3 regions of the Arthrobacter sp. Z5-13 genome follow, and region 2 is predicted to be linked to each of the others. Evidence: riboswitches for the same ligand, from Rfam matches in the RefSeq annotation. Region 2 holds a riboswitch; each other region holds the start of a gene.
What was found. A riboswitch is a leader RNA that binds a small molecule or an ion and turns the genes downstream of it on or off. The one in region 2 is predicted to bind cyclic di-AMP.
Positions count from the first base shown of each region.

Region 1 (7,133 bases), 1.5 Mb from region 2:
TGGCAGCCAGCACTGCCAAGGTCCTCACGGCCGTTGCCTACTACCGGCTCGTGGAAACCGGGAATCTCAGGCTGGATGAACCGCTTGGCAACTACACCGCCGCCTTCCAACTGGAGGCCATGATCAACTCCAGCAGCGACGATTCATGGCTGCTTCTCATGGACGCGATCGGCTTCCCCCGGCTCATCGGGTATGCGGCCTCCATCGGGATCAGCTACGACCCCACCCAAAATCTCCTGACGCCCATGGAAATGGCCATCTTGTTGATGAGGCTGTATTCAGGGGAGCTGATCAATCCGGAGCACACTGCGCAGCTTCTGGGCTACATGCAGCAAACCAACAACGAAGAACTGATCCCTGCCGCTGTTCCGGCCGGCATAACCGTCCACCACAAGTACGGCATCGTGGACCAGTTCATGCACGACGTCGGTATCCTCGCCTCAGGCGGTACCGCCTATTCACTGGCGATCTTCACCGAGAACCCGTTCGGCAAGCAAGGCAGAATCGATGTCATCCAACAGTTGACGCGCGAGATCTGTCTCAGCGTGTTTGAGTAGGCGTGACAATGGCGTCCATGACCGCAGCGGCCGTTCTGCCTGACAGGGAAGGCGGTTCCAGACCGGGAGGCCAGTCCCGCCCGCGGGATACCCAGCCGGTTGCCAGACCCACGCCGCGGCCACCGGAGATGTCAGCCGTGGGGTGGTCGCCCACCATCCAACTCCCGGCGAGCCCCACGCCCACACGTTCCGCAGCAAGGTGGAAGATACGCGGATCCGGCTTCTTCACACCTTCAGCTTCGGAAATCACCACGGCGTCTACGTACTTCTCCAGTCCGATGGTCTTGACCTTGAGCATTTGCTGGCTCACGGTTCCATTGGTGAGGACGCCTATCTTCCATCCATGATTTCGGGCGTTGTCCAAGGCAGCAGCCGTGGCGGAGTCAAGGACCATGGCGCCAACATGCTCGTACAGGAGCAGCTCAATCAGGGCCGGGATCCCATAACTTGTCTTGAATCGGGCCTTGACGGCGGTGGCAAGCGATTCACGGGGTTGATACCCATCACCGTCTGACTCAATGAGCCATGCAACGTCCGCCGCCGACCCGCCGACGTCCCGCACGAACTCAGCCGCCCACTGGTTGAAGGCAAATGCCCTGTCCACCAGCGTGTTGTCCAGGTCCACCAGCAGCAGCATTGGGAAATTCAACGCAGATTTCCCGGGCCCTGCCCCGTCCAGCACAGGATTACCCCACGCAGGCGCGCTGTTGGAGCCACGCGATGACAGCGTCGCCTTGCTGCTGCTGGAAGGCGCGGAGGGTGGGAAGCCCAGGGGGCGGCGGTTGGCGGGCGGCATCAATAAAATAAGCTCCGAGTCCGGACAGGACCCCGTCCACACTGCTTGGCAGAACCTCCGAAAAGACCGGATGGGAAGACAGCACCGACTCAACATCAAAGTCCGCATCAAACAGCCGCGCATTGATCAGCAGCGACAACCCGTCTATCCAGCCGGCACCGATACAAGCCCAGGGCCAATCGACCAGGACAGCCTTGTTGTCGCCGGTGATCAGGATGTTGTCAGCCCGGATATCTGTGTGCACCAGGCTGCTGCCGCCGAGGTCCTTCAGGCCTTGCGCAGCCAATGTTTCGAGGGCATCCAGGTTCTCGAGGATCCAGGGGTCGCAGCTTTCGGGACGATCCTCCCTCACACGTGCCCAGCCGCCGTACGCCTCACGAAGCTCGTGTTCAAGGAATGGCAGATGCGCCAGGGATTGAGGAACCGGGGTGCCGGCCAGATCCAGCAAAGCATCCAGCACAATGGTCAGTTCGGCCAAGGACCAAGGGAGATCCGGAGCACGTCCTTCAACATCAGCCAGTATGAGGGCAACCCATTCGCCGTCGTCGAACGTTCCAATCAACGCGGGTGACGGTACCTCGGGAGGTAGGCCGGGGGTATTGGCCGCCTCTTTCCGATGGATGGCGGGGGAATGCTCGTTCAGGACTGTGCCAACAGCTTTGACAAAGACCCGTTGCCCCGAAGCGGTTCGCAACCTGTCGGCAGTGCCAGGGGAGAACCCACCCTGCTGGCGGCTCCATTCCTCTACCGGAGATCCCAGGATCTCTTCGATGCCGGCCCTCACGTGTCCCGGCAAATCGGGCCAGGCGATGCGGGTACTCCACTGCGGTTGCATGGGCTCATTATTCCCCACGAGAGCGCTATTGACCGTGTAACGCCAGAGGCCTACCGTCTCCCTTAACTCCATACTGCAACCCATGCAGGCCCTACCTAAGGAGAGAGCTATGCCGGAATTTATGGATGTTCACCACAACATGAAGGGCCTAAGCCGGGAGGACCTCCAGGCAGCCCATGCAGCTGATCTGGCCATCCAGGCCGAGGAAAACGTCAATTTCAAGAACGCCTGGGCCGACCCCGAAGCCGGCGTTATTTATTGCCTGTCCGAGGCCCCATCAGCCGAAGCTGTACAGCGGATCCACGAACGGACAGGCCACCGCGCAGACGAAGTTCACGAGTTGCCGCTGAAAGTGTGAAACGCAGCTGACACTCTTGGAGTCAGAGGGCGGCAGGTACCGGATCTCCCGGCACCTGCCGCTTCCCTTTGTCTGCGCTTCGGTAGAGGCCGGACTAGGCGACCCGCACAAAGGAATAGCCCGAGAGCCATGACAACGGATGGACCAGCGTGGCATTGACATAGTTCATGCCGCTGCTGACAACTTGTCCGTTGCCTGCGTAGATCCCGATGTGCCCGGAGGTGATGACCAGATCACCGGGTGCCGGAGTTCCAACCACCGTTCCGTACTGGAAGAACTGGGTCGGTGCGAGGTCTCCCACGCTCTTGCCGATGGACCGCAGGGCACGCTCCACCAGAATGGTGCAATCCTGGGTTGCGCCGATCTGGGCATAGGCGGAAGCGAGCAATGCTGCACCAGTGCCGCTTGCCGCAACGGGTGCCGGAGCGGGGGCGGGTGCCGGTGCCGGAGCCGGAGCCGTAACCGGCCTGATGGAGGTCGATGCCAGCGCCACGGTGGGTGCAGCTGCCTGTCCCCCTGCCGGGATCCGGATCTGGTTGCCGGGGTAGATGATGGACGTCATGGCCAGGTTGTTGGCGGCCAGGACAGAATTCAGGCTTACGCCGTAACGTGCCGAAATTGCGCCGAGCGTGTCGCCGGAAACCACTGTGTGGACCCGTCCTGCAGCCGGAACAGCGGCCGGGGCAACCGCTGGGGCGGGAGCGACTGCTGCTGCCTGTACCGGTGCCGGGGCCGGGGCCTGGGCAGCGGCACCGACAGTGGCGCCGGTAGAACCATCCGGTGCGTGTGCTCCAGCATGGGCAGGAGCGCCGACTCCGAAAAGAAGGCCTGATGCGGCGGCGATGATGAGTGCCGGCCTGCCCAGCGATAGAGCGTGGGATTTAGCCGAAGTGGACAACCCGCTCATGACGGTTGAGCGGGCAGGGGTGGCACGATGGCGCGCCAAAATGGACTTTTGTGACATGGTGTTTTTGCCTCTCCCATGCCTGCGGGGTGAGCTGTCGGGTTCGGATGGGAGTTCACCCGGCCGGTCCACACCGCCAAAGGGCGGGGCAAAGCGGCTTAACCCCTAGGACCTGACAAGAGGTCCGAGTGGAATCGTGGTTCCCCCGTCCCTGCCGCTGAAAAAATGCGGACGAATCCCCGTCAGCGGCAGGGTTCGGCATACTGACGCGGGAATGCCCCGGCTGGAGCCGTGGGCACCACAAGAGAGTAGCTTCTGCTCCTACCAGATGTCACGTTTCAGTAACAAAACTTTTCGACACGTTAAATAGACGTGCTAAACGGTGGCGGGATCTGTATTGGAGCCACAGAGTACGACGACGACCCGCTCACCTTCGGAAGGGACGTACGCACCACAGTGGAGCGCGGCGAATGCGGCAGCGGCGCCATGCTCCACGATGATGCGGTAGTGCTCCCATAACCAGGTACGGGCGGTGACGATGTCGTCGTCGGAAACCAAGAGGCTTGCTACCCCGGTACGGGACGCCACGGCAAAGGCGATCTCTCCTATCCGGCGTGCTCCCAGGGCGTCAGCCGCTATCCCCGAGACAGCAACATCAACGGGCTCCCCCGCCTGGAGCGCAGCAGAAAGAGTGGGGGCTGTATAAGGCTCCACGGCCACAACCTTGGCCTGGCCTTCCACCGCTGCGGCCACTCCCGCCATCAGTCCTCCGCCGCCCACGGCCACCACAACAGTGTCCACGTCCTTGAGTTGTTCCAGCAGTTCAGAACCAACAGTGCCGGCCCCCGCGGCGATCTCCGGCTGGTCGTAGGCATGGCAATAGACAGCCCCGGTCTCAGCGGCATACTTGATGGCGGCCTCATAGGCTTCCGCATATTCTGCTCCGCCCTGGACCACGGTTGCTCCTGTTGTCACGAGCTTGCTGACTTTTACGGGCGGGGCGTTCTCCGGGACATAAACAGACGCAGCGACTCCAAGCTGGCCTGCAGCATACGCATTGGCAAGTCCCGCGTTCCCGCCGGAAGCGACGACGATACCTACGTCGGGATTCAACTCCCCACGTTCGTTGGAGGCAAGAATGCGATTGAAAGCACCTCTGGCCTTGAACGTGCCGGTGTGCTGCATGAACTCACATTTGAGCCACACGTCGCCCGCGAAAGTTCCCGGGTCAAGTTGGATCAGGGGCGTGCGTCGGACCTTATCGGCGATTCTTGCGGAGGCTTCGTTGACGTCTGCGCGGCTGATCATGCTGACAATCGTAGGGGCACCCAGTAGATTCAGGCGCAGATGACTGCACCCAGCGCAGGAGGGATTCCCGTGGCAGAGGACTTCAATCGTCAGAGCCCGCGGTACGGATGGCTGGCCGGGCCCGCGACCGTCTCCCTGGGGGCAATTGCGCACGTGATCTCCGGGGGCCAGAACCTTGGACCGTTGATTCTCCTGGCACTGACGGCCTTGATCAGCTTGGCCGCAACCTTGCTGGGCGGGCTCTTGGCTTCCGGATGGTCATTGCTGGTGTTTTGCGGGCTGATCCAACAGCTACTGCACCTTGCTTTCGACTTTTTCGGCTCCGTGCCTGGCGGCGTCTCGCCTCGCCACGGACATGATGGTGGCGTGGACTGGAAGCTGCCTGAGCTCTCCCCCGAAGCTGCATCCCCACATTCCGGTGAACTGATGGTGGATAGCCATGTGGCAGCAGCGCTTTTGGCAGCCCTCTTCTTGTCCCGGCTCCAGTCCCATTCCAAAAGCGGCGAATCGGAGCGCTCAAGATCCCTCAAGAAACCCAACGATCCAATCACCTCGGACTGACTTCCGCTCAGGGTCCTGCGGGATCGTGAACGTGAGGGTTTGCGCAGGATTTCCACGGCCTAAGGCAAGCTCAGGCAATCTTTCCTCAAGATCTTCCGCGGCTTCGCAGATTCTCAAGTTTCGGATTTTTCCGCTGTTAGCGTGTCTTCTGTCGAGGCGGTTGAACACATCACCCGCCAGGCCTCACTCACGATCTTTCAGTCATCCGGTTCTTCGGGAGCTGTAATTCTCGCGAGTCTTCCAAACCATTCACTTCTCATCGCCCTTGGAGTTCCGTCATGCGCAAAAACTCGAAAAAGACTGCCGCCGCAGCAGCCACCGCCGTCGTCCTCCTTTCCGGAGCCGGCGTGGCCTATGCCTTCTGGTCCGCGGGAGGCTCGGGAACGGGAACCGCCACCACCGCCACCAATGTGCCTATTACCGCTGTGCAGACCAGTGTCGTTTCCGGCTTGCAGCCCGGCGGTGCCGCACAGGCGTTGAGCGGTAATTTCACTAACGGCAACACCAGCCCGGTGTATGTTTCGAGCGTCACGGCCAGCATCTCCAGCGTCACCGTCAACGGCGTGGTTGCCGTTGGCTGCGACGCCTCCGACTACATCATCGCCAATGCCGCCATGACAGTGGGCGCTGAGATCCCCGCCGGCACTGCCAAGGGCGCTTGGACCGGAGCCACCATCACCTTCAATAACAAGGCCACCAACCAGGACGCATGCAAAGGCGCCACGGTGAACCTCGCCTACGCCATCAGCTAATTCCCTTTTTTACACGTCGACGGCGGGAATCGCCCCCATGTACTGGATCAAGCTCGTGCGATCCGCGGATACCTTCACTGGCTACACAGCACCGGACGTATCCGGCACCGCGGTCCAGTAGTCAGGGGTTCGCTAGCCAGGGGTTCGGTAGTTAGGTGGCAGCTGGATCCGCCGACAGCCCGATATCCGTCGGGGCACCCAGTGCGATGAGCCGATCCCTGATCCCGCTGCGCGCCAGTGAGTATCCACGCGATGTGCGGTGCAGCAGGGAGGTCATGTTCGCGGCATCCAGCATGGCGCCGATCTCGAATGCGAGCACCTCCGCGGCGTTGGTCCGGCCTGCCAGGCCGGGCAATTCCGGCTCAGCTTCGTGCACTGCCCGGGTCAGGAACGCCAGCCATTCCTCGTCGATCCGCGCCAGAAGCTCACGGGCGGCGTCGTCCTTTGCCGAGGCGTCCGCCCCGACGGCACGGAAAAAGCATCCGCCCGCGAATACCCGCCCCTCGGAATAATCCAGCCACAGCTCAACAAGGCCGATGAGTCTGCGGAGTCCGCGAGGGCGGGCCAGCGCCGGGGTGATGACCTTCTCGATGAAGACAGCGCGCGCTGCTTCGATGGTGGCCAGCTGCAGGTCCAGCTTTGAACCGAACAAGGTTGCGACGTTGCTCTTGCTGACGCCGAGCTCATTTGCCAGTCCCCCGATTGTGAGCCCGTCGAGTCCGCTCAGCGACGCCTGGTCAACCGCGAGGCGCAGAACGGCGCGGCGGGACTCGTCGCCGCGCTGGCGGCGTCCGTCGAGTGGTGCAGGCGTGGTTTGCATTTAGAATCCCCTAGACAGTACGAACGGTCGTGTGTGTATATTAGCACTATGACAACACAAACGCCTACTATCCCGCGGACGGTTCATGCCCTTCGCCTGCTTGAGTCGGTCGCCCCGCCGCTCGCAGCAGAGACTGCCTACAGCCTTTGGGTCCGGCCCGGAAAGCGCAAACCCGTCCATGAATCGGAGCGGTATGTCATGGAGCACGCCAGGCGGTCCACCATCCGGGTGCAGGGGCGGCG
Region 1 is NZ_CP096460.1:712,750-719,882, reverse strand. It holds gene M1E02_RS03355 (serine hydrolase) at 1-557, shown strand, start outside; gene M1E02_RS03350 (HAD family hydrolase) at 541-1,194, opposite strand; gene M1E02_RS03345 (phosphotransferase) at 1,244-2,188, opposite strand; gene M1E02_RS03340 (SCO4226 family nickel-binding protein) at 2,298-2,546, shown strand; gene M1E02_RS03335 (LysM peptidoglycan-binding domain-containing protein) at 2,641-3,510, opposite strand; cyclic di-AMP (ydaO/yuaA leader) riboswitch at 3,515-3,693, opposite strand; gene M1E02_RS03330 (threonine/serine dehydratase) at 3,826-4,758, opposite strand; gene M1E02_RS03325 (hypothetical protein) at 4,798-5,319, shown strand; gene M1E02_RS03320 (hypothetical protein) at 5,598-6,071, shown strand; gene M1E02_RS03315 (TetR/AcrR family transcriptional regulator) at 6,223-6,891, opposite strand; gene M1E02_RS03310 (alpha/beta fold hydrolase) at 6,940-7,133, shown strand, end outside.
Region 1: it holds a riboswitch for cyclic di-AMP, as region 2 does, so the genes downstream of both, M1E02_RS03335 (LysM peptidoglycan-binding domain-containing protein) here and M1E02_RS17475 (aggregation-promoting factor C-terminal-like domain-containing protein) in region 2, are expected to answer to the same signal.

Region 2 (7,133 bases):
ACCACCGCATTGCCGTGTGATCTATAGGTAACTCTTCTCGAAGGTTGCCGGGATTGACGGGATGCCGTCGCCCGCCAGGAACCTTAGCCGCGGAGGCACACACTCAGAGACAAGACTGAACGCCAAAGGCGGCACATCCCTTAGCCGCGGAGGCACACACTCACTAGTCACGCACGAAAGCGGCATTCTGCGTAGTGCCGCACCGCCGTGGGCCCACGCCGTCAGGGTTCCCTGGCCGAGCTTGCGAGGCTAGGGAGACGGTGGGGAGGAACGAAGGAGGAAGCGAGCTGGCAGGATTCCTTGTCCGAGCTTGCGAGGTCAAGGAAGCCAGCGAACGCTAAGGCACGGCAGAATGCCGCTTTCGTGCGTAGCGGAGGCTAGATCGAGTATTCCGGAGCGGCCCAGACGATGACCTCAGGGTGCTCGTAGAAGCGGTAGCCCTGGCCACGGACGGTGCGCACGGTATTGGCCAAGCGGCCCAGCTTTGAACGTAGGCGGCGGATGTGGACGTCGATGGTGCGCTCGTTCGGCACCTCTTCGGCGTTCCGCCACAGGCCTTCAAGGAGTTCGTCGCGGCCAACGGTACGGGTGCCGTTTTCCACCAGGTAGTTCAGCAGTTCGAATTCCTTGAACGTCAGGTTCAGCGATTCGCCGTCGAGGTGGACTTCACGTCGGGCCAGGTCGATCAACACGCCGGAGGGGCGGGGATCCTGGGCCTGGGGTGTGCGGGCCGTTTCGGGACGCTGCCGCGAGTTCACGGTGGGGTCACCGAAAGTGGAACGGACGACGTCGAGCGCCGAACCGGGGGCGTTAGCAGGCGCTACTGCAACAGCGGCGTAGCTTTCGGCGCCGGAAACGAGGGACTGGGCGTAGGCGCGGATTTCCTGGGCGAGCTTGGCGATGGACGTCCCGGACGCGGCGGCAGTTTCCTCGTCAATGCCCATGTACAGCACAAATCCGCGTGCAACGTTCTCATTCGGAACAGGACGAACGGCGGAGCCATTGGCCGGAGCGATGACCGGGGTGGGGGCAGTGGCCGGCGACGGATCAACCGGGGACACAGCGCGAAGCTGGCCGTAGGAGTTGGGGTTGTAACCCTGCGGAACGAAGCCGGGCGCGGCGTAACTGCTGCTGGGAGCCGCGGGAGCCAATGCAGGGCGGCCACCAAAACCTGGGCGGACACCGGCGGGCGGAGCGCTCTTGTTGGCGTTACGGACGGAGATGTGGACGTATCCAGATGCAACTGACATGAATGCTTACCTCAATGTGAATGGCCGTCATCGCGGCTCGAATGCTCGATTTCCCCGCAATGAGAACTGGGGAGGGGCGCCCGACGCTGGGCTGGGGGGCGAATGCCTAAACAACTGTTCGGGGTAGGAAAGTCAGGCGTGCATTCGACAACAGCGCATGTCAGAGCCAGCGGATGTGCTGGTCCGAGATACTGCGGCTGCAGGTGCTGTTGAGTTCTTGTTCACAATGAGAGTGTGCAACGTAACAATGACAACTTGCAAGTAACAATGGACCGATTCGTCCGCATCGTGAGACAAAACAGCATTATGTGATGTAAATCACCATTCTGTGACGGGGATAAAATAACAGTTGTTTTTCTGTCTGAACGTTCGGGAAAGCAGCTTTTCCGAACAAAATTCTTCGTTTCGGCCTACATTTGCGTTTATATTCAGTTGCTTTTGGAATACCGAAACACACTGCCTCTAACCGCTGTCAATGTCCAGCCCCTTTACACGGCCTCCTGAAAAGTTCGCTTAATTTGCATCTGCTAGGCAATGCGGCAGTACCAACCCACTCACAGGCTCCACACAGGAAGCGCACAGCCCAGACAATCCCGCAGGGCAAAAACTTAGGTATGCCAGCAACTCACACCAGTAATCTGCCGCAGCTCACCCACCCTGACGGGTCCCCTATTCGGGCCCTCGTGGCGGACGACGAACCAAGCCTCTCCGAACTGATGAGCATGGGTTTGAGAATGTCCGGCTGGTCTGTAGCGATAGCAGGAGACGGGCCTGCAGCGGTCAAACTCGCCAAGGACTTTCGTCCCGATGTCCTCATTCTGGACGTCATGCTTCCAGGCTTCGACGGCGTTGAACTGTTGAAGCGGATACGCACGTTTGCGCCAGGAGTTCCGGCGCTGTTCCTGACAGCGAAGGACGATGTGCAGGACCGCATTACGGGCCTGGCCGCCGGTGGGGACGACTACGTGACCAAGCCCTTCAGCATGGAGGAGGTTCTCTTGCGCCTTCACCGGCTGGTTCAGCGTTCAGGCGTTGCAGCCATGGACACTTCCGAGCTGGCAGTGGACACGCGGGAAGTAACCCGCGGAGGCGAGGACCTGCAGCTGACAGCCACCGAATTCGAAGTTTTGCGCTACCTGATGGAAAACGCCAAACGTGTTGTCAGCAAGGCGCAGATCCTGGATAACGTCTGGAATTACGATTTCGGCGGCCAGGCCAACATTGTGGAGCTTTACATTTCCTACCTGCGGAAGAAAGTCGACGCCACACTCCCCCCAATGATCCACACCATGCGCGGTGCGGGCTACGTGATCAAGCCCGCGGTCTGACCACGTGCAGCCCCTGACCGTCCCCCGCACCTGGCGCCAGCCGTCAACTTGGCATCTGCGCACCCGGCTCGTGCTTCTTGCCATGGCCCTCCTCGTGGCTATTTGCGGGGCCACAGGACTGGTCAGCTACGCCTCCATGGACTCGTTCCTGACGGGGCAGCTGGACGATAATCTCCAGCTCGCCTCGAAAAACGCCGTCAAAGGGGGCAGGGCGCCACTGGGTACCCCCAACGGGCCCGATCCCCTGGACTTGCCAGGACAAGGGGTGGGAACGGTCTTCGCGCGGATCCAGAATGGACAGGTCAGCAGTGCCGGGTTCCTGGCTTCGGACACCAGCAGAGCCGCGCTCTCCCCTGACGACAACCATGTTCTGTTGGACGTGCCGACCGATGGCACTCCCGTTACAAGGACTTTGGCAGATGGGGACTACCGGCTGCTCGCGGTCCAGACGCGTTCCGGAGATGTCGCGATAACAGGCCTTCCCTTGGCTGGGAAGGAGAGCACCCTGAATTCCCTGGTGTGGACCATGGGGGTGGGGTCACTCGCCGGAATACTGCTGATCGGCCTGGCAGGTACAGCGATAATCCGCCGCAACCTCAAGCCCCTTGAACAGTTGTCTGATGTGGCCACTCAGGTCTCGCGCTTACCGCTCGACGCCGGCGAGGTGGCACTCGCCGTGCGGGTCCCGCCGTCGAGCGCTCACCCCGGAACTGAAGTGGGCAGGGTTGGCCACGCTCTGAACCTCATGCTTGATAACGTCTCCCGGGCCCTCGAGTCCCGGCAAAGGAGCGAGACCAAGGTACGACAGTTTGTGGCGGATGCCTCCCACGAACTGCGAACCCCTCTCACTGCCATCCGCGGCTACACCGAGCTGATGAGGATGACGGAAAACCTGACGCCTGACGGGACGAAATCCCTGGCAAGGGTACAAAGCCAGTCCGAGCGAATGACTGCACTGGTGGAAGACCTGCTCATGCTCGCCCGCATTGACGAAGGGCGGCAGTTGCCATTCGGCGACGTGGATCTCACCCAGCTGGTGGTCGAGACGGTCAGTGATGAGCGGGTGATGGCGCCCGACCGAAATTGGAAGCTTGAATTGCCGCGAGGTGCGGTCATGGTCCGCGGCGACGCGTCGGGACTGCGGCAGGTCCTGACGAACCTGCTTTCCAACGCCCGGAAGCACACACCGCCTGGAACCACTGTTGTGGCCGGTGTGGTGGGCGCATGTGAAGGGAGCGTCGTCATTTCCGTGGCTGACGATGGGCCCGGCATCGATCCCGGATTCATTGACAAGGTATTCACCCGTTTTACCCGCGCGGATGCCTCAAGAGCGAGCACTCGAGCTGGAGGAAGCAATAGTGAAGATGAGGGATCCAGCGGCCTTGGGTTGTCGATCGTCCAGTCGATCATGGAGGCTCACAGAGGCAGTGTTGAGGTCACTTCCCGCCCTGGCCGCACACGTTTTTTGCTCAGGTTTCAGGCGCAAGGCAACACGCCGCCGTCGTGATCTCTGTTACCAAAATGTGACTTAAGCCCTCAACTCCTGTAGCGTCGTGGGGGTGCGGCTACCGTTCTGGCCGCATTTCCGGTTGGACGCCAAACTCTGCCGCTTCCCGGATACCGCATGACCAGGCAGAGGCGGGGGACCCAGAGTCTCCGGGCAATTTGTGCAGCATTCCGCCCTTGGGGTGAAGCCGACACGTGATTTTCCGTGCGGCCGGATGACCTCATCCGAACCCGACAGCTAACTCCGCAGGCGTTGAGAGGCAATCATGACTGAACCCTTGGTACAAACGCGCCCTGATCACAATCCGGAGCCTGAGAACGCACCGGATCAGCCCTCAAAGCATGGGATTTCAAGGCACCGCGCGGAAGGCTCCAAAACCCCCTTCTCCCTCTCCAGGTTGAACTCGGGCCTGGGTGGCAACGGCTATCGTCTGGCTGTCGTCGCCTCGGCCTGTGCCGTACTGATTGGTGTGGGTGCAGCGGGGCAGGCCTCAGAGCCGGCCACACCGGCAGCTGCTCCCGCGGCCCAAGCTCCCACAACGGCCAACGCGGAATCACGAATCGACTTCGAAAAGTCTCTGGTTGAGGCGAAGGCAGCTCCTTCGCAGGCACCGGTTGAGCCCCAGGCAGCGCCTGCCCCAGCCCCAGCCCCGGCCCCAGAACCTGCACCAGCACCGGCTCCAGAGCCCGCCCCCGCACCCGTAGCGGTGGACGATCCTGCAGCAGCCCAGGCCTACGCTGCGAGTCAGCTTGCCACCTACGGTTGGGCTGCGGACCAAATGCAGTGCCTCGTGACACTCTGGACCAAGGAATCGGACTGGAAGACCACTGCCACCAACCCCAGCAGCGGCGCCTATGGAATCGTGCAGTCCCTTCCCGCTGAGAAGATGGCCACTGCCGGTGCTGACTACGTGACCAACTTCCGGACCCAGATCAACTGGGGCCTGAACTACATCAAGGAACGCTACGGCTCCCCCTGCGGCGCCTTGAACTTCCACTACGCCAACAACTGGTACTAAACCTGTAGCCAGCGTCGGGGATCAAAGCCGGAAAGAAATAACGTTCTTTCCGGTGGCATCCTGATTGACTGTGGCGGACACCGCTGAGTAGTCGCGGACGTGGAGGACGCCGTCGGGAAGCTCTCCGGTGTTGGGCCCAACAGCGATGGTCCGGATGCCCGCTGCTACACCGGCGGCAATCCCGGCGGGGGCGTCTTCAAACACCAGGGCGTCGCTGGGGTGGACACCAAGGAGCGACGCCGCCAGGAGGTAGCCCTCCGGGTCCGGCTTGCCCCGGGTAACGTCAGCGGCGAAGACAGCAGAGACGGGAATAGTCAGCCCGGCTGCAGCCATACGCACCTCAGCGAGCCCGCGGAAAGCCGACGTCACCAGGGCCACGGATTCGGCCGGAAGACTCGCCAGGAGCTCCACGGCGCCCGGCACCGGAATGATCCCGCGCGTCTCAGCCAGCTCCATCCGCCCGAGCTCCTCGGTGAGGGCTTCGACGTCGGATCCGGCGGGGGCGTAACGCCGCACGGTACCGATGGCTTGGACGCCGTGCGAGGTCCGTAGGATTTCGGCATAGTCGAGGCGGTACCGGCCGGCGAATTCGCCCCACACCCTTTCCACAATGCTGGTGGAATCTACGAGCGTCCCGTCCATGTCGAACAGGACAGCGCGGGCGGTCAGTGTGTAGTTGGGCAGGCTCATCAGGTTATCCGGCGATCCCGTACAACCTGTCGCCCGCATCGCCCAGTCCGGGCACAATGTAGGACTTGTCGTTGAGTTTCTCGTCGATGGAAGCAAGCACGATAGTGACGTTGGCGTCCGAGAGTTCTTCCTCGAGCCTGGCAAGGCCTTCCGGGGCAGCAAGGAGGCAGATGCAGGTGACATCCGAAGCGCCGCGCTTGAAGAGGAACTTGATGGCCTCACGGAGCGTTCCGCCTGTGGCCAGCATGGGGTCCAGCACGAAGATCTGCCGGTTGGTCAGATCCTCCGGGAGCCGTTCAGCATAGGTGATGATGTCCAGGGTTTCCTCGTCCCTGGCCATCCCCAGGAAGCCGACCTCCGCCGTCGGGACCAGCTTGGTCATCCCTTCCAGCATGCCCAGACCGGCGCGAAGGATGGGAACCACAAGTGGCGTGGGCTTGGTGAATGCGGTACCCACCGCGGTGCTCACCGGCGTCTCGATGGTCACCGGCTGGGTGCGGACATCCCGCGTGGCCTCATAAGCCAGAAGAGTTACCAGCTCCTCTGTGAGCTGCCGGAAAACCGGCGAAGGGGTCTTTTTGTCCCGCAGGACGGTGAGCTTGTGGGCGACCAGTGGGTGGTCCACGACGAGTGTGCGCATGGGGTCAAAACTATCATCCGGGCGACTTGTCCCCGCCCTGGCTCCGAACCACCCCACCGGACTCTGCAGGAGCCGAATCCGAGAGATGGGCGGGATGGTCAAAAGTGGGCGCCGGACCCGCATGCTCGCGACGGCGGGTGAGATGGAAGAGCCTGTGGGCCAAAATCACAAAGCCGAGCCAGGCAAGCCCCAGGAGCCAAGCCGCAATCACGTCGGTCAGCCAATGATGGCCCAGGAACACCCGGCTCAGTCCCATCGCGCCGGCGAAGAGGATGCCTGCCGCCACCACGGAGATCCGGATCCACATGTGGGCCACCTCCAGGCAGATCAGATACACCAGGACACCGATCACCACTGTGGTGTTGAGGGTGTGGCCGCTGGGAAAAGACGGCGACGTCTCATAGGGGGCAACGGCGTCGACATGGTCCGGACGGGTCCGGCCAAACAGTCGCTTGCCAACGCTCGTGGCCGTCACTGACACCGCTGCGGCTCCGGCAACGAGGATAATCGGGCGCCAGGTCCTGGTGGTAAACGTCAGCCAGGCCGTCAGGAAGCTGGCCAGGATGGGCATGCCGATACTTCCACCGATATTGGTGAAGGCCGTCATCGCCCCATTCATCTCGGGGCTTCGGATCTGTTTCGCAAAGGCGAGGGCGGGATGATCCAGCCCGGCCACACCGCTTTCGTCCACGACGTCCTC
Region 2 is NZ_CP096460.1:3,769,103-3,776,235, forward strand. It holds gene M1E02_RS17460 (winged helix-turn-helix domain-containing protein) at 378-1,250, opposite strand; gene M1E02_RS17465 (response regulator transcription factor) at 1,865-2,578, shown strand; gene M1E02_RS17470 (sensor histidine kinase) at 2,583-4,085, shown strand; cyclic di-AMP (ydaO/yuaA leader) riboswitch at 4,173-4,351, shown strand; gene M1E02_RS17475 (aggregation-promoting factor C-terminal-like domain-containing protein) at 4,351-5,103, shown strand; gene M1E02_RS17480 (HAD-IA family hydrolase) at 5,125-5,793, opposite strand; gene upp (uracil phosphoribosyltransferase) at 5,798-6,433, opposite strand; gene M1E02_RS17490 (phosphatase PAP2 family protein) at 6,447-7,133, opposite strand, start outside.

Region 3 (7,133 bases), 140 kb from region 2:
TACAGCCAGGACCGGAAGCCCCTCATCGTCAGTTGTCAGGATTCCGCTTTCACTCCGCAACACTGCTTTGGTGCCGGGTGGGATCAGGCCGCCGGTCACAATGGGGCTGGCCTCGTGCGGAGCCAGTCGCAGTCCCGGTTCCGAGAGAATCCAGGGTCCTGTGCCGTTCACCGCCCAGCCGTCCATTGCAGACGACGCATAGTGTGGGATGTCCTGCAGCGCCACAACGTCCGTTGCCAAAGTCCTGCCGATGGCATCAGCGAGCCGGACCGGGCCTGCAGGAATGGGGGTGGCGCAGTCGAAGGAAGCCTGCCGCGCCTCTTGCCAGGTGTGCGCAAGTTGCTGGGGCGGCCTGTCGGCGCCGTCGTGGGACGCTTCATTTTCCGCGCGGGGCTGGGCGGGGTCTGAGGGGCTTTCCCCCTCAGCCTCCGGAACACCCGTAGTCATGCGCTGGGAACTCCAGTATTTGCCGGCGGCTCGCCTGCGTAGTCCTTCGCCACGGTGCGCGCTACACCGAGGGCGGCTTGCATTGAATGGGCATCGCTGGCCTGCCCGGAGCCAGATGCCAGGCCGGCAGCAAAACCGGCGATGAAGGTCGTCAGCGGGGCAGCGGGCCGGACGATGGAGTGGGCGGCCACTCCGGCAACGGCGAGTATTTCATTGATGTCCACCTCGACGTTCTCCAGTTCGAAGGCCTGAAGCAACGCCCGGCACCACTCTTCCAGCGTTTCATCCTGGCTTTTCACGAACTGCCTCCAAAATTTACATGCCGTTGCGGACGTCACAACCGATCCGAGCAGCCTTCACTGCTCCCGGTTCAACACCCCTAGTGCGGCGGCATCGTCCCAAGTATCCACATCGTCCGTGGACCCGGAAGGGACGGTAACCAGCCTCACGTCCAGCCTAGCAAGGAGCGAGAAAACCGAGGCGTCCGTTAGGCCGGCCCGGAGACGCGCCTCGCCGACGGCGTGCAACAGCGAATCGGTCCGATAGAGCCCCGCAAGAGGCTGCTTCCTGCCCTCCGGGGTCACTGCCATTGCCCCGTCACCGCCTGAAGCAGCGTTGAAGCCGGCAGCCGTGAGGTCCATGCTGCTCCGGAGTACCCTGACTGCGGCGGCTGAGTGAGGCATGTCGCACGCCAGGATCAATGTCAGCGGGGACGGCGTTCCGCTACGATCCGTGGCCAGCGCTTCCAGCCCTGCGGCAATGGCAGAGGCTGGACCTGAAAACGGCGGATCCTCCCTGCATGCAATGACTCCTGCCGGCAGCCCGCCCTGATCCGGACCTACAACTACTGTCTTAGCTGCTCCTGCCGCGGCTCCAAGCGCCCGCGCGAGGAGGGTTTCGCCGTCGTACATCAACTGCGATTTGGGCACACCCCCCAGACGGGAGGAACGGCCACCGGCCAGGATTACGGCATCAAAGGGCACAGGCATTGGTTCCACAAGGTAAGCTTATGCGGCCGTCCAGCCACAAAGGGACGCTGCCGGGAGGCCCGTGGAAACCCTAAGCCGCGGATTCGGGGAGCAGGAAGGGATCCCATTCCGGCGTTGGCTTCTCAAGCTCCTTGATCTGCCAGATGGTGCCTACCGGAGGTGCAGGGGAAAACCTCAGCTTCCAGCCCATCTCGGAAGGCGTATGGTCCCCCTTGGCGTTGTTGCAGCGCAGGCAGGCGGCCACAAGGTTGTCCCATGAATGCGCGCCACCCCTGGACTTGGGGTGGACGTGGTCTATGGTGTGGGCAGCTTTGCCGCAGTACGCGCAGCGGTGTCCGTCGCGGCGCAGCACGCCCCGCCGGCTCACGGCCGTCGCAGTGTTGTACCTTGGCCGGATATAGCGGTTGAGCAGGATCACGGACGGCCGGCCCAGGATCTCCTGCGGCCCGACGACGGGATCGTCGCCTTCGGCCACTACGCTGGCTTTTCCAGCGAGCACAAGCACCAGCGCCCGGCGGAAGGTGACTACCGCCAGCGGTTCATATCCAGCATTCAGAACGAGTGTGCGCATGCGCATACCTCTTCACGGCCGCACCCGTCAGGGGCACGAGGGCCGGCTGCCCTCGGCATGTCCGGGCTAAGGATCGACATCACCAGAGTAAACACTGAATGCCCGAATTGCCGAATCCGGCCTTTGCGGCGAGCCGTACTTCCCATTTCCCTCCGCCCCGGGCCCATGGGTCGTCGCAGGATTATCAGAGGCAATGCAAAAGGACCCCCGTTCTATGACAGGGGTCCTTTCGGGCAGTTTCACCTGGCGTAGCCTTTGGGCGCAGTCGCGGGATCTTGCTGCTGTTGTTGGCTTAGAGCCGGAATTAGCCGCCTACGCGGATGAAGACCGGGCCGGAGCCGACGTTGACGCTGAAGAGAGCGGTGGTTCCGCCATTCCAGCCACCGTGAACTGCCTGGCCGTTGCCGACGTAAACCGCGATGTGGGCCATGCCCATTCCGCCGTTCTGGTAGTACGCAAGGTCACCGGGCTGAGCTTCGGCAGCGCTGACCGTGCGGCCGAGGGACAGGTAACCTGCCGGCCAGCCGTGGTAGTTGATGCCGACAGCAGCCAGCGAGTTGGTCGCCAGCATGGTGCAGTCCTGGGCAACGCCGAGCTGTGCGTAAGCGGCAGCGGCGATCGAAGCGCCCATGCCACTTGCGGCTGCGGGGGCGGCAGCGGGAGCCTCAACGGCAGCAGCGACATTTACTTTGGCGGCAGCGGGTGCCGCCGGAGCGGCTTCCTGGACCTCCACGACGGGCTTGGGTGCTTCGACGACGGGAGCCGGCGTCGTGGAGACAGCAGGCTTCTCGTAGGAGATCGCAATGGTGGAAGCAGCCGAGATGGTCGCGGGAGCGGCTGACTTCACTTCGAGGGTGGACGCAGAGGTGGATTCGCGCTGAACGCTGGTGTCAGCCGCGTTGGCGGCAATTCCACTGGTCAGGACCAGGCCGGAAGCAGCAGCGATAACCGCAGCCTGACGGCCCACACCACCGGCGTTGTCGCCGACGGACTTGGCAATGACAGCCAGCGAGTTGGTCTTGGTGACCTCGGCGCGGTGCCGTGCAATGGTTGCACGTGTAGTCATTAATTTTCTCTCTTTCGTATTCCTCGGACCGCGGGGCAGGCCGTGGGCTATGGACGCTCCGGCATCTTGGGGGTAGGCCGGAACGCCCCGAACGGGTTACTTAGCGAAGGGTGTAAAACGAGGAGGTGCCTGTTGCAGACACCGCGTGCAGGATCGTGCCCTGCGAGGGGTTCAGTGCGCTGATCATCATGCCGTTGCCAACGTAGATACCAACGTGGGCACCGCCGTTCTGCATGACCAGGTCACCGGGGGCGGGAGTGGAAGTGGGCGTCATGGACGTCCAGGCATTGGTGCGGGGGATGCTGATTCCGGCTTGGGCGTAAACCCACTGGGTAAAGCCTGAGCAGTCCCAGCCGCTGGGAGTGGTGCCGCCCCACAGGTAGGGGCTGCCGACTCCGGTGTAGGCGATTGCTGCCAAGCCCGATGCAGCTGCTGATGAGGCGGCCGGCTTGTCGGTCTTTTCGGTGCTGGCAGCCAATTCGATTGCCGGCTCTTCGGACTGTGCCTTGACAGTCTCGATCTTCGGCGCTGCCTCGGTAGTCACGGATGGACGCTCGAAAACAACCTTGGCGGTCGGCTCGGCGGTTACCGCGATCTGGGTGGACTGTGAGCCTGATTCCGCGGTGGCTGCAACTCCAGGATTGCCCTCTGCAGCATTGGCTGGCAGGCCGGCAGCAAGAATGAGCCCTGAAGCAGCTGCAATGACAGCAGCTTGGCGACCAACGGTTCCCGCGTTGTTAGCAACGGCTTTAGACACGGAACCCAAGGGGTTCATGCGCACCGATTGAGCACGGTGGCGCGCAGCATTGTGGCGTGAAGACACGAAAGTAGCCTCTCCCAATGCCTACGAGGTGAGCTGTCGGATTCGGATGGGAGTCACCCGGCCACTTGGCTTCATCAGAAGCTTCGCGACTTAACCCCAAGGTCTTCTTGCGAAGACCAAAATTGGTTCCCCCGCCTCTGCCAGACGATGTAATGCGAACGGACCTTGAGCGGTGGCAGAGTTAGGCAATCCACTCAAGAGCGCCAACTTCGGAAAAGTTGGCGTGGTTTAGACGGTACAGGACTTTGGATTGAATGTCACATTCAGGTCACGGCATGTCACGGGAATGTGAGAGTAGTCCATCGGCTAAGTCAGAGCCAGCCCATGGGGTCTACGACTTCGCCGTTGACCATCACTTCGAAGTGGAGGTGGCAGCCGGTGGAGGCGCCGGTGGTCCCGCTCAGCGCCACGGTGTCGCCCCTGGTCACTTTCTGGCCTACGTTGACGTCGGACGAGGACAAGTGATTGTAGGTGGTTTCAAGTCCGTTGCCGTGATCAATGACCACGCGGTTTCCACCTCCGAAGGGATGCCAGCCAGCAAAGGTGACCGTGCCGCTGGCTGCTGCGTGGACGGCGGTACCGCATTGGGCCGCGAAGTCCTGGCCGCGGTGGAATTCTCCGTAGCCGCCGGTGATCGGGCTGACGCGGTAACCGAAGGGTGACGCGGTAACGAGGGAATCTAGCGGAGACCCAAGGCTTCCGGCAGACGCTGCCCGGCTGACGGTGCCAGCGGACTGTGCACTCAGGAGTTGCTTGAGTTTGCCGTCAGGATCGCCGGTGGTGGATACGGCACTGCGGCTGAAATCGACTTTCGCGCCCGCAGCTGCGGAGACTTCGGGCTGTACAGAGGCTGAAAGCGTAGCTCCGGTGGAGCCGACTTCTCCGGTAGCCGCCAAGGGGCTCGTGGCTGGAACCGTGACTGTAAGGATCAATCCCGTAGCGGCCAGGGCAATGCCGGCTTTTTGCCCTACACCACTGGCTCCCGCGAATTCGGTGACCTGGCGAAACGGACTGCGCCTGCGGCGAGCGTCCCGGTGTGGGTCTCGGGGACGGCCAGCGGCGGCGACAGCTTCGGATACTCGCAGCTCCGAAGCAGGACCTGTCGCACGGCGACGGCCCCTGGCGTTCTGGGTGGTCAAAGATCTTCCTCTCTGGATAGCCTGCGAAGTTAGCTGTCGGATTCGGATCAGAGAGTGCAAAGATCCGGTCCGCCATGCAAGCATTCCGGCACAGAGGAGCCCTGAAAGGGACCTTCGTTGGTGTGCTTGCTGCTGGCGGACTTCACCCCGAGGCTGTTTCTCAACAGCCGGTTGTGGTTCCCCCGCCTCTGCCAGTAGGTGACTCGTGCACCTGATCTGCTGGCAGAGCTCGGCTTCAGATCAGGTAACGCTTTAGTATCGGCGCTAGTGCTCAACTATAGGTGATTAATTAGCGCAGTAATAATTTCGTTATATTTGGGCTGCTCGTACGCCCGCTGTCCCTGACGGCGGCTGATGAGGGACGGTCAGCTGACCGTAACAAACACGTGAGCCGCAACTTCAGGCGGCAGTTCCAGCGCACCTTCGATGTCCGGAACACGCACTGAGATGTACTCCCCCACGCGCTCAAGTGAAATGTTTGCCCCAGGCCGGATTCCACCTTCGTCAAGCTGAACGAGGAGTTCGGGCTCCACCTGGATAGGTTCAGCAAGTCTGCTGATTCTGACGTTAGAGTTGGCCCTGTAGCTGGACATGGCAACCAGAAGATTGACTGCCCCGTCACTGAAGGGCTGCTGGACTTCCCCACCCAGTGCAGCCAGCCCCGGGATGGGGTTGCCATAGGGGGACTCAGTCGGGTGGTTGAGCATTTCGTAGATCCGGCGCTCCACCCGCTCACTCATTACATGCTCCCAGCGGCATGCTTCATCGTGGACGTATGCCCAGTCCAGACCGATCACATCCGCAAGGAGTCGCTCGGCCAGGCGGTGCTTACGCATAACTTCGGTGGCGCGTTTCCGCCCTGTTTCGGTCAGCTCCAGATGCCGGTCGCCCGAAACAACCACAAGCCCATCCCGCTCCATCCGCCCAATGGTCTGCGAGACCGTGGGCCCCGAATGACGCAGGCGCTCCGCAATGCGGGCACGAAGGGCCACAATGTTTTCTTCTTCAAGTTCCAAAATCGTCCGAAGATACATCTCGGTTGTATCGATCAGATCCGTCATCCAGCTCAGCTCCTCGAGCTCAGTATCTTGCGTCCGTCAGCCGTACCTCGTGCCAGACCGTTCGGGCGGCCTCAGGGCCCCCGCCACGTTACCCGGCCCAGGTGCTGTACGTCAGGCCAGCTTAACGTATTTTGAACTACTCCGGATAATCTCTTGCCGCCAATGGGCAGCGCCGTTGGTCATGACCGCAGTATGACGGCCAAATTCCGTCAGTGGGCTGCGTCAGGCAGAATAAACGGGAGTCTTTGTTGCAGCAACCGTTACCTGCCGGGCCATCTCCTACGTCCAAAGTCGAAAATTGGAGCCATTGTGAGCGACACCAGCATCACTATTCCCGCCAACCTCCTGCCCAAGGATGGCCGGTTCGGTGCCGGCCCTTCCAAGGTCCGTCCGGAGCAGATGGATGCACTGGCCGCTGCGTCGGCAACGCTGCTGGGAACTTCCCACCGGCAGGCACCTGTTAAGAACCTTGTCGGATCCGTCCGTCAAGGCCTGAGCCAGTTCTTCCAGGCCCCGGAGGGCTATGAAGTCATCCTCGGCGTTGGCGGCTCAACAGCATTCTGGGATGTGGCCGCGTTCGGGCTGGTGGAACGGAAGGCCCAGCACCTGTCCTTTGGCGAGTTCGGTTCGAAGTTTGCCGCTGCCACCAACAAGGCGCCCTTCCTTGAGCCCTCCTCGATTATCAAGGCTGAGCCCGGCACACGGCCCTCCCCTGCTGCTGAGGCCGGGGTTGACGTCTACGCCTGGCCGCAGAATGAAACCTCCACCGGTGTTGCCGCTCCAGTGAAACGTGTCCCCGGGGCCGATGAAGGTTCCCTCGTTCTGGTGGATGCAACTTCCGCTGCTGGCGGGCTCGATGTGGATGTTGCCGAGACCGACGTCTACTACTTCGCGCCGCAGAAGAACTTCGCCTCCGATGGCGGCCTCTGGCTCGGGCTGTTTTCGCCGGCGGCCTTGGAGCGGGCAGCCCGTATCAAGGCAAGCGGCAGGTGGATCCCGGATTTCCTGGACCTCCAGACGGCGATCGACAACTCCCT
Region 3 is NZ_CP096460.1:3,628,550-3,635,682, forward strand. It holds gene M1E02_RS16850 (molybdopterin molybdotransferase MoeA) at 1-447, opposite strand, end outside; gene M1E02_RS16855 (DUF6457 domain-containing protein) at 444-746, opposite strand; gene mobA (molybdenum cofactor guanylyltransferase) at 804-1,436, opposite strand; gene M1E02_RS16865 (HNH endonuclease) at 1,507-2,007, opposite strand; gene M1E02_RS16870 (NlpC/P60 family protein) at 2,312-3,073, opposite strand; gene M1E02_RS16875 (C40 family peptidase) at 3,174-3,896, opposite strand; cyclic di-AMP (ydaO/yuaA leader) riboswitch at 3,901-4,078, opposite strand; gene M1E02_RS16880 (M23 family metallopeptidase) at 4,208-5,035, opposite strand; cyclic di-AMP (ydaO/yuaA leader) riboswitch at 5,039-5,249, opposite strand; gene M1E02_RS16885 (iron-dependent transcriptional repressor DtxR) at 5,401-6,096, opposite strand; gene serC (phosphoserine transaminase) at 6,406-7,133, shown strand, end outside.
Region 3: it holds a riboswitch for cyclic di-AMP, as region 2 does, so the genes downstream of both, M1E02_RS16880 (M23 family metallopeptidase) here and M1E02_RS17475 (aggregation-promoting factor C-terminal-like domain-containing protein) in region 2, are expected to answer to the same signal.